Regions from separate parts of the Bacillus sp. C1 genome, predicted to be linked through region 1. Evidence: predicted binding sites of a transcription regulator. Region 1 holds the regulator's gene; each other region holds the start of a gene.
What was found. The regulator Rex, encoded in region 1, represses fermentation and respiration genes when NADH is low (regulators of the CRP and FNR family bind a similar motif). The targets are predictions, from matches to a motif close to TTGTGAAATATTTCACAA.
Positions count from the first base shown of each region.

Region 2: adhE (bifunctional acetaldehyde-CoA/alcohol dehydrogenase) is a predicted target of Rex. The motif match lies at 1,079-1,096, and genes of this name have one in related genera.
Region 3: ACX5JI_RS14655 (DUF1641 domain-containing protein) is a predicted target of Rex. The motif match lies at 1,922-1,939, and genes of this name have one in related genera.

Region 1 covers NZ_JBTMZT010000024.1:3,754-6,970, reverse strand. Annotated here, with positions in the region: gene ACX5JI_RS26115 (CPBP family intramembrane glutamic endopeptidase) at 63-806, shown strand; gene ACX5JI_RS26110 (YdiK family protein) at 810-1,004, shown strand; gene ACX5JI_RS26105 (redox-sensing transcriptional repressor Rex) at 1,029-1,658, opposite strand; gene ACX5JI_RS26100 (ABC-F family ATP-binding cassette domain-containing protein) at 1,843-3,217, shown strand, end outside.
Region 2 covers NZ_JBTMZT010000001.1:295,199-298,415, forward strand. Annotated here, with positions in the region: gene ACX5JI_RS01505 (bifunctional cystathionine gamma-lyase/homocysteine desulfhydrase) at 1-1,033, shown strand, start outside; gene adhE (bifunctional acetaldehyde-CoA/alcohol dehydrogenase) at 1,292-3,217, shown strand, end outside.
Region 3 covers NZ_JBTMZT010000004.1:165,550-168,766, reverse strand. Annotated here, with positions in the region: gene ACX5JI_RS14660 (NAD(P)/FAD-dependent oxidoreductase) at 175-1,353, opposite strand; gene ACX5JI_RS14655 (DUF1641 domain-containing protein) at 1,398-1,838, opposite strand; gene ACX5JI_RS14650 (winged helix-turn-helix transcriptional regulator) at 2,272-2,622, opposite strand; gene ACX5JI_RS14645 (MFS transporter) at 2,992-3,217, shown strand, end outside.

The sequences.
Region 1 (3,217 bases):
GGTATTTACATGCTATCCTCCCCTATCCCATACACTAGAGTTAGAAAGGATGGTTAAACCGTTTGAAAAAACAATATTGGTGGATTATAGTTACATACATTCTGATGCAGTTATCAGGCATTGTTGGATTACCACTTCTTCTGAAAACTGGACTATATGATAACAGGGGGTTCACTAGAGAAGAAAAACTACAAATACTAACTGGACACTGGGCAATCATTAGCTTTTTCATCGCATTATGCATTGTACTTTTGCTCCTCAGAACAGACATTCGCGATCGGCACTTAAATACAAAACGTGCTACTATTCCTGCCACAATTGGCTGGATCTTTATTGGTTTCTTTTTAGCTCTCTTTTCTCAAACGATTGCAGGTACAATCGAAATGCACTTACTAGGCATAAAGCCAGGTTCTGAAAATACAGCACAGTTAATGGATATCGCAAGGACGACACCTTGGTTCCTGATTGTTATATCAATAATCGGTCCTATTTTAGAAGAGATTGTCTTTAGAAAAATCTTATTTGGTACACTTTATAAAAAATTCAACTTCTTTATCGCTGCAATTATTAGTTCCCTTGTGTTCGCAGCAATTCACTTTGATTTTACGCATCTACTGGTCTATACTGCCATGGGTCTTGTATTCGCCTTCTTATATGTGAAAACAAAGCGAATTATCGTTCCTATTATGGCTCATGTTGCAATGAATACATTAGTTGCAATCACTCAAGTAATAATAAGTAACGATCAAATACAAGAAATGATTAAAAAAGCAGAGCAAATGCAAGGATTTATCGGAGGATTTTAAAATATGAGGAACTCACCATTGTTCATGTCAGCACTGTATTTTCTTCTTGGATGTGTCTTTACACGTTATGCAATCACGAACGTTACAGATACAATCTGGAACTTTTGGACACTGCTGTTTGCTGTTATGGCGACAATTGACTTTAATTTGGCACTTCGACTTCTCTTAATAAAATTCACAAAGAAAAAGCCACAATAAAACGCAGAGGGATTCCTCTGCGTTTTATTGTGGATAATTTTTCAAAAAATAAACTAATGTTTGTAATTCTACAGCTAAATCAATATGATGAATTCTTATATTTTCCGAAACATTTAATCGTGCTGGTGTAAAATTTAAAATCCCATGTATATTTGTTTCGGCCAATCGATCTGCTACAGTTTGTGCAACAGTAGCAGGTACTGTTAATATTGCCACTTGTATATCATTTGTTAAACGCTCTTCTAATTCGTCTAAATGATATACAGGGATTCCTCCGATTTCTTTTCCAACTTTCTCTTCATTGACATCAAAAGCCATTTCAATCTTTGTATTATTATTTTTCGTGAAATTGTAATGTAAGAAAGCGGTCCCTAAATTACCTACTCCAATAAGCGCTACACGTGTTATATCATCTTGATCGAGCGTTTCCCGGAAAAATGATAGTAAATAATTCACATTATATCCATATCCCTTTTTCCCTAACGCTCCAAAATATGAGAAATCTCTTCGAATTGTTGCCGAATCTACTTTTACAGCCTCACTCAATTCTGCTGATGAAACACGTTGCTTACCAGAAAGCGATAAGTTTTGGATAAATCGATAGTATAGAGGCAATCTTTTGGCAGTGGCCTGTGGAATCTTCTGCTGATCCATGTAATCTCTCCTCTCTTCCTATCTTTGTTCATAGACTGAAAACAAATACAGAAGTTTAGCACTTATGACTTTCCTTGTATAATAGAGAAAAGACTTCTCTCTTTATTTTAAACTATACACTATTTTTAGTATGATTGAGAAATATAAACATGGCAAAGTTAAGAAATTAGTTGAGGTGAAAACATTGATTTTATTACAAGTGAACGGGCTTTCAAAATTATACGGTGCTGAAACAATTCTTGCAAACATTAAATTGGAAGTTCAAACAAAAGATCGCATTGCACTCGTTGGTCGAAATGGTGCTGGAAAATCTACATTATTAAAAATAATTGCCGGCGAATTATCCCACGATGGTGGAGAAATTATAAAACCGAAAGATGTTTCGATTGGGTATTTAGCCCAAAATACTGGTTTAGAAACTTCTTTAACAATTTGGGATGAAATGCTTACCGTCTTTACACATCTAGAGCAAATGGAAAAGAAACTTCGAAGGTTAGAACAGGAGATGGGTAAAGAAGAGAACTTTTCAAATGCTACTACATACGAAAGATTACTCGCTGATTATGATCAATTACAGTTAAACTACAAAGATCAGGGGGGGTATCAATATGAAGCTGATATTCGCTCCATTTTAAGTGGGCTTGGTTTTCCTATCGAAACACACCAAACAACAATTTCTACGTTAAGTGGTGGTCAGAAAACGAGACTTGCTCTTGGTAAACTACTATTAACTAAACCAGATTTACTCATTTTGGACGAGCCAACAAACCATTTAGATATCGATACACTAACATGGCTTGAACAATATTTACAAGGCTATCCTGGCGCTATTTTAATCGTCTCCCATGATCGCTACTTTTTAGATAAGCTTGTTACACAAGTATATGAAATTTCTAATAAAGAAAGTAGACGATATGTTGGAAATTATAGCAAATATTTAGATTTAAAAGCTGCATTATATGAACAAGAAATGAAACGTTATGAAAAACAACAAGAGGAAATTGCTAAGCTGGAAGACTTTGTTCAAAAGAACATCGCCCGTGCTTCTACAACAAAACGTGCTCAAAGCCGCCGTAAGCAATTAGACCGAATGGAATTACTAACTAGGCCCTTAGGTGACTCTAAATCTGCATCGTTCCACTTTGACATCGAAAAACAAAGCGGAAATGACGTATTACAGGTAAAGGATGTTTCAATTGGGTATGACAAAGAAGCAGTTATCGAGCATGTAAATATGCGTTTGACCCGAGGAGATAGTGTCGCACTAGTCGGTCCAAATGGTATTGGAAAATCTACATTATTAAAATCGATTGTGAATAAGTTGAAGCCGTTAAGGGGAGAAGTTTCTTTCGGTTCAAATGTATCCATTGGATACTATGATCAAGAACAGGCAAACTTAACATCATCTAAGCGTGTTTTAAACGAGCTATGGGACGATTATCCGTTAGAACCAGAAAAAGAAATTCGCACGATACTCGGTAACTTTTTATTTACAGGGGACGATGTATTAAAACCCGTATCTTCCCTAAGTGGTGGTCAAAAAGCACGATTAGCTCTGG
Region 2 (3,217 bases), on a different contig from region 1:
AGCAGTTGGTAAGCATCAAGGGTATGAATATTCACGTACAGGAAATCCGACGCGTTCAGCATTAGAAGAAATGATCGCTGTACTTGAAAACGGCCATGCAGGATTTGCTTTCGGTTCAGGGATGGCTGCTATTACAGCAACGATTATGTTGTTCTCAAAAGGAGATCATGTCATTTTAACAGATGACGTATACGGCGGAACATATCGCGTGATTACAAAAATATTGAATCGTTTTGGGATCGAGCATACATTTGTTGATACAACAAATATAAACAAAGTAGCCGAAGCAGTTCGTTCAAATACAAAAGCAATCTATGTGGAAACGCCAACAAACCCATTATTAAAAATTACAGATATTAAGCAAATTTCCGCATTTGCAAAAGAAAAAGGACTACTCACAATTATTGATAACACATTCATGACGCCGTATTGGCAGTCACCGATTTCTTTAGGAGCAGATATTGTTCTTCATAGCGCAACGAAATATTTAGGCGGACATAGTGATGTTGTCGCTGGATTAGTTGTTGTAAATAGTCCACAATTAGCAGAAGACCTTCATTTTGTTCAAAACTCAACAGGTGGTATTCTTGGGCCACAAGATAGCTTCTTATTACTTCGTGGTTTAAAAACATTAGGAATTCGTATGGAAGAACATGAAACAAATTCACGTGCGATTGCTGAGTTTTTAAATAATCATCCAAAAGTTAATAAAGTATACTATCCAGGTCTTGAATCACATCCAAATCATGCATTAGCAACTGAGCAAGCAAACGGTTACGGTGCAATTATTTCATTTGATGTAGATAGTGAAGAAACGCTAAACAACGTGCTTGAAAAATTGCAGTACTTTACACTTGCTGAAAGTTTAGGAGCAGTTGAAAGTTTAATTTCTATTCCGTCACAAATGACACATGCATCTATTCCGGCAGATCGTCGTAAAGAGTTAGGCATTACTGATACATTAATTCGTATTTCTGTCGGCATTGAAGATGGCGAAGATTTGATTGAAGATTTAGCACAAGCGTTGGCATAAGGAAAGGGCACTGCTTAAAGAGGCAGTGCTTTTTAAAAAAATATTTTGTGAAAAGTTTCACAAAATAGACACGCACAATTTAAAATATTTCGTGTATAGTAAATTCATGAAATGATGCTTCATACGTTCATTTGTGAAAAACTTCACAAATGAAGAGGTTCATGTAGGAAGAGTAATTCTATTTTTTTATGCTAATTGGGACTTATTAAGACCCTGAGGGACGTTTATAGACCGTATAGCAGAATAGGAGGAAGTCACATGGTAGTCAAAGAGAAAGTTGTAAATGAGATGCAAAAAGTAACAGAAATGATCGATACGTTAGTGAAGAACGGTCAGGTAGCATTACAAGCATTAGAGGATTTTACACAAGAGCAAATTGACAACATTGTACATGAAATGGCACTTGCAGGTGTAGACCAACATATGCCACTTGCGAAAATGGCTGTTGAGGAAACTGGGCGCGGTGTATATGAAGACAAATGCATCAAGAATATTTTTGCCACTGAATATATTTGGCACAGTATGAAACGGGATAAAACAGTAGGAATCATTCATGAGGATCCTCATGAAGAAATCATAGAAATCGCAGAACCAGTCGGTGTAGTTGCTGGGGTAACACCAGTTACGAATCCGACTTCGACAACGATGTTTAAAGCGTTAATCGCAATGAAAACAAGAAATCCGATTATTTTCGCATTTCATCCATCCGCACAAAACTGTTCGGTCGCAGCGGCAAAAACGTTACGCGATGCAGCAGTGAAGGCCGGTGCGCCAAAGGGCTGTATTCAATGGATCGAAAAACCTTCTGTTGAGGCAACAAAGCAATTAATGAATCACGAAGGTGTTGCACTCGTTTTAGCAACTGGAGGCGCAGGAATGGTGAAATCAGCGTATTCTACTGGTAAACCAGCTCTAGGCGTAGGACCGGGAAACGTACCTTGTTATATAGAAAAATCAGCACATGTAAAGCGTGCTGTAAATGATTTGATTTTATCAAAAACATTTGATAATGGTATGATTTGTGCCTCTGAACAAGCGATCATTGTAGACAAAGAAATTTACAATGATGTGAAAGAAGAAATGAGGGCCAATAATTGTTATTTTGTAACAGAGGATGAATGTAAAAAACTAGAGAAGCTTGTCATTAATGAAAATACATGTGCAGTAAATAGTGATATCGTTGGAAAATCAGCTTGTTATATTGCGGCATTAGTGGGCATTATTGTACCAGAAGATACAAAGATGCTTGTGGCTGAAATTAAAGGAGTAGGTGCAGAGTATCCATTGTCTCGTGAAAAGTTAAGCCCAGTATTAGCTTGCGTGAAAGCAAATTCATTAGAAGAAGGATTCAAACATTGCGTGGGAATGTTAGAGCTAGGGGGTTTAGGACATTCGGCGGTTATTCATTCGACAAATAAGGAAGTACAAAAGCAATTTGGTTTACGTATGAAAGCGTGCCGTCTCATTGTAAACGCACCATCATCACAGGGTGGAATTGGGGATATATATAATGCATTTGTTCCATCGCTTACACTTGGCTGCGGTTCCTATGGAAAGAACTCGGTTTCTCAAAACGTAACGGCAACGCATCTATTGAATATAAAAAGACTTGCAAGCAGAAAAAAGAATATGCAGTGGTTCAAGTTACCACCCAAAATCTATTTTGAAAAACATGCGACAGGATATTTAGCAAATATGCCAAATATTTCACGCGCATTTATTGTAACGGATCCTGGAATGGTTGAGCATGGTTATGTGGATACAGTAACTCATTATTTACGTAAACATACAAATGATGTGAAAGTGGAAGTGTTCTTTGAAGTAGAGCCAGATCCATCGGATGAAACCGTTTTTAAAGGTGCTGAAATGATGAGAAGTTTCAAACCTGATGTAATTATTGCGCTTGGCGGCGGATCAGCAATGGATGCAGCAAAAGGAATGTGGCTTTTCTATGAACACCCAGAAACAACATTCTTTGGAATTAAGCAAAAGTTTTTAGATATAAGAAAACGGACATGTAAATATCCGAAGCTTGGAAATAAGGCACAATTTGTTGCGATTCCAACAACATCAGGGACAGGATCAGAAGTGACACCATTTGCAGTTATTACAGATAAAAAGAACAATATAAAATACCCACTTGCTGATTATGAATTAACACCAGACGTAGCAATTGTCGATCCG
Region 3 (3,217 bases), on a different contig from region 1:
AAAAAGGGGTCTTGCACTTATTCGCTCCTTTTGTTGTAAACATGGTATGGGATAGAAAAGGGAATGGACCGTTTCTATGCATGAGCGGATGCTCTATTTTGCCCAAAAAAGAAAGTTTTTTTTAATAAAAAAGCCCAAATCATGATGAACCATGATTCGGGCTAATTACTTGGATTAGTAAGCTAAGCTGAATAATCCTTTAATGTGTGATAAGTAACGAACGTTACTTGCTTCTTTCATTAATGATGCTGGTAAGCCTTTAAGTGGAGTTGAGCTTGCTCCGATTGTTGCAACAGCATCTTTACGTCCTAGACTTGCAAGTGTTCCAGAGTTTACTGGTGCAAACTCTTCGAATGCTTTGCCTTCTAGTGCTGCGTATAAGTTATATCCAATTAACTCACCCATTTGCCAAGCGATTTGTGCAGTTGGTGGGTATGGACGACCTTCTGGACCGAAGACAACAGCGCTGTCTCCAGCAACGAATACGTCTTTGTGAGAAGTAGATTGTAGGTATGCATCAACAGTTGCACGACCGCGGTTTACTTCAAGACCTGATTCGCCGATTAATGGGTTACCTTGTACGCCGCCTGTCCAAACGAATGTATTTGCAACGATTTTTTGACCGTCTTTTAAGTCGATTTCATTGCCAGCAACGTTTGTTACAGGAAGACCTGTTAAGAATTTAACGCCGCGTGCTTCTAAGCTAGTAGTTGCACGTGCAATTAAATCGTCTGGTAATACTGGAAGGATTTTTGGACCTGCTTCAACAAGAAGTAATTTAACTTCTTTCGGATTTACGCCGTGGCTTTTTGCAAGTTTAGGCATAATGTCAGCAAGTTCACCAACTAGCTCAACACCAGTTAATCCGCCGCCGCCGATTAAGATTGTAGCATCAGCTTCATTTTTTGTTTTTGCGTATTCGCGAATACGATCTTCAACGTGTTTGAAGATTTTGTTTGCATCAGCAGCAGATTTTAATACCATGCTGTTTTCTTCTAGTCCTGGAATGCCGAAGTAAGCAGTTTTACTTCCTAAAGCAACTACAAGTGCATCGTAAGATAAAGTAGTGCCACCAGCTAGTTTGATTTCTTTTTTATCTACAGAGAATGACTCAACAGTTGCAATTTTAAGATCGATGTCTTTGCCTTTGAAAAGTTTTGTAAGAGGCATTGCAATTGCTTGCTCAGAAACGTTACCTGCTGCTAAGCGGTGTAATTCTGTAATAATTTGGTGTGTTGGGTATTGGTTAATCACTGTAACTTGTGCTTCTGATTTGCTGTAGTATTTACGTACGTTTAAAGCAGCAAGAAGACCGCCATAACCAGCGCCTAAGATGACAATTTGTTTTGACATAGTATGATATCCCCCGTCTTTACTAATTGTTGTTATAAGATAAATTATTTATTATTGCGTTCTGCACTAATTTGAAGATAAGCATTGACAAAGCGGAACATTTTTTGTGCTTGTGGATCTTTTAGTAATTTTAACAGACCGAAAAGACCGATAACTTCTGTGCTTTCATCAGCGCGATCTTTCGCTTCGATTGCAGTTGCAGCCATGCTTTTCACTGTATCTTTTACAGGCTCTACAATCTCTTGGATTGCGCCAACAGTGTCACTTTTTAATACTTCGTCAGTAGCAACAGTTTGAGCGAAGTCATAAGACTTAGTTAAAATGTTAACAAGCTCAGTTAATTTTGGAAGCTGTTCTACTAGTGTAGTTAATGATTCTTGTACCTCAGGTTTTAACAATTGATCAAGTACATCAAGTTGTCCTTGGCTAGCAGAAATTTGTAAAGATTCTTGTTCAGGCTTTGTTTGCGTCATAGTTTCTGGCATCTCCAATTCTCCTTTACGATAGCAATACTCTTATTTTTTTAGGAATAAACATTCCCGATTAGCAGGTAAGCGTTAGCAAAAGTTTATACAACTCTTCACAAAACGCAATAAAATGCTTTTAAATTTATGACTGTGAGTAGTAACTTGGTCATAAATCCAAAACCATAATTTCTTACCTGTTATTTATGAACTGACCGATACATGGCTTGTCCGTATAATAGAAAGTTCCTTTATCGGAAAGTGTATATAATATATCTTATATTATATACTATATACACTCATGTTAACATAAAAATGATCTCTAATTATTCGAATTTGAGTCTGTAACCTAGTATTAGCAAGGGAAAAGAGTATATATTTTATTTTACTGTTACTTAAATAGATAGAAAAAAAGGAAAAATGAGCAGATGACTGTTCTTTTTTCCTTTTTTGGTTAGGATTGATTTCCTTGCGATAGGAGCATCGAGGAATTTCCGTTCTTCTCGAGATGGCATTCTCCCCAAGTGCAAAGGGAATCAAGGATCGCTTCTAAGGACCAACCGTAGTCGGTAAGGGAATACTCAACTTTTGGTGGAACTTGATTATATACTTTTCTTTGAATAACACCGTCTTCTTCTAATTCACGCAATTGTTGTGTAAGCATCTTTTGGGTAATACCGGGCATTAAACGTTTTAGTTCGCTCGTTCTTTTTGTCCCTTTTGTTAAGTGACAAAGAATAACAACTTTCCATTTCCCGCCGATTACTTCTAAGGTTGCTTCTACAGGAATATTGTATTTCTTCATATATTACAACCCCCTTTAATGAGTATTTTATAGTCATATGTTACTTTTTAGTGCCTATAGAACTTAAAAGTACGTACTGTTTTTTATGTTGAACATGTTTCATAATAGCATACGTAAGAGGCAAATGAGTAGTACGTTACAAAAAGGTACCTAAGTTACTTTTAGGTACCTATCGTACTTTCAAGTGCGTTCTTTCAAATAAGAATGAAACCATTCATAATAGCAGTTAAGAGCAGTAACATTATATGTATCACAAGATAAAAGGGCCTTTTTATCACACTATTATGATTGGATTTCTCGCATTAAGGAGGAGTTCAATTGAGTTCATATACGGCACTTTCTTCAGGTGTTCAAACAAATCGAAGAAGTATGTTTGCTTTATTAGCACTAGCGATTAGTGCATTTGGCATTGGGACAACTGAATTTATTAGCGTTGGTTTATTACCATCGATTTCAAATGATTTACATGTTTCCGTTACAACCGCTGGTTTAACAGTTTCTTTATATGCATTAGGAGTAGCGTTTGGTGCGCCGGTCTTAACGGCACTAACAGCTAGTATGTCACGGAAAACATTATTAATGTGGATTATGATCG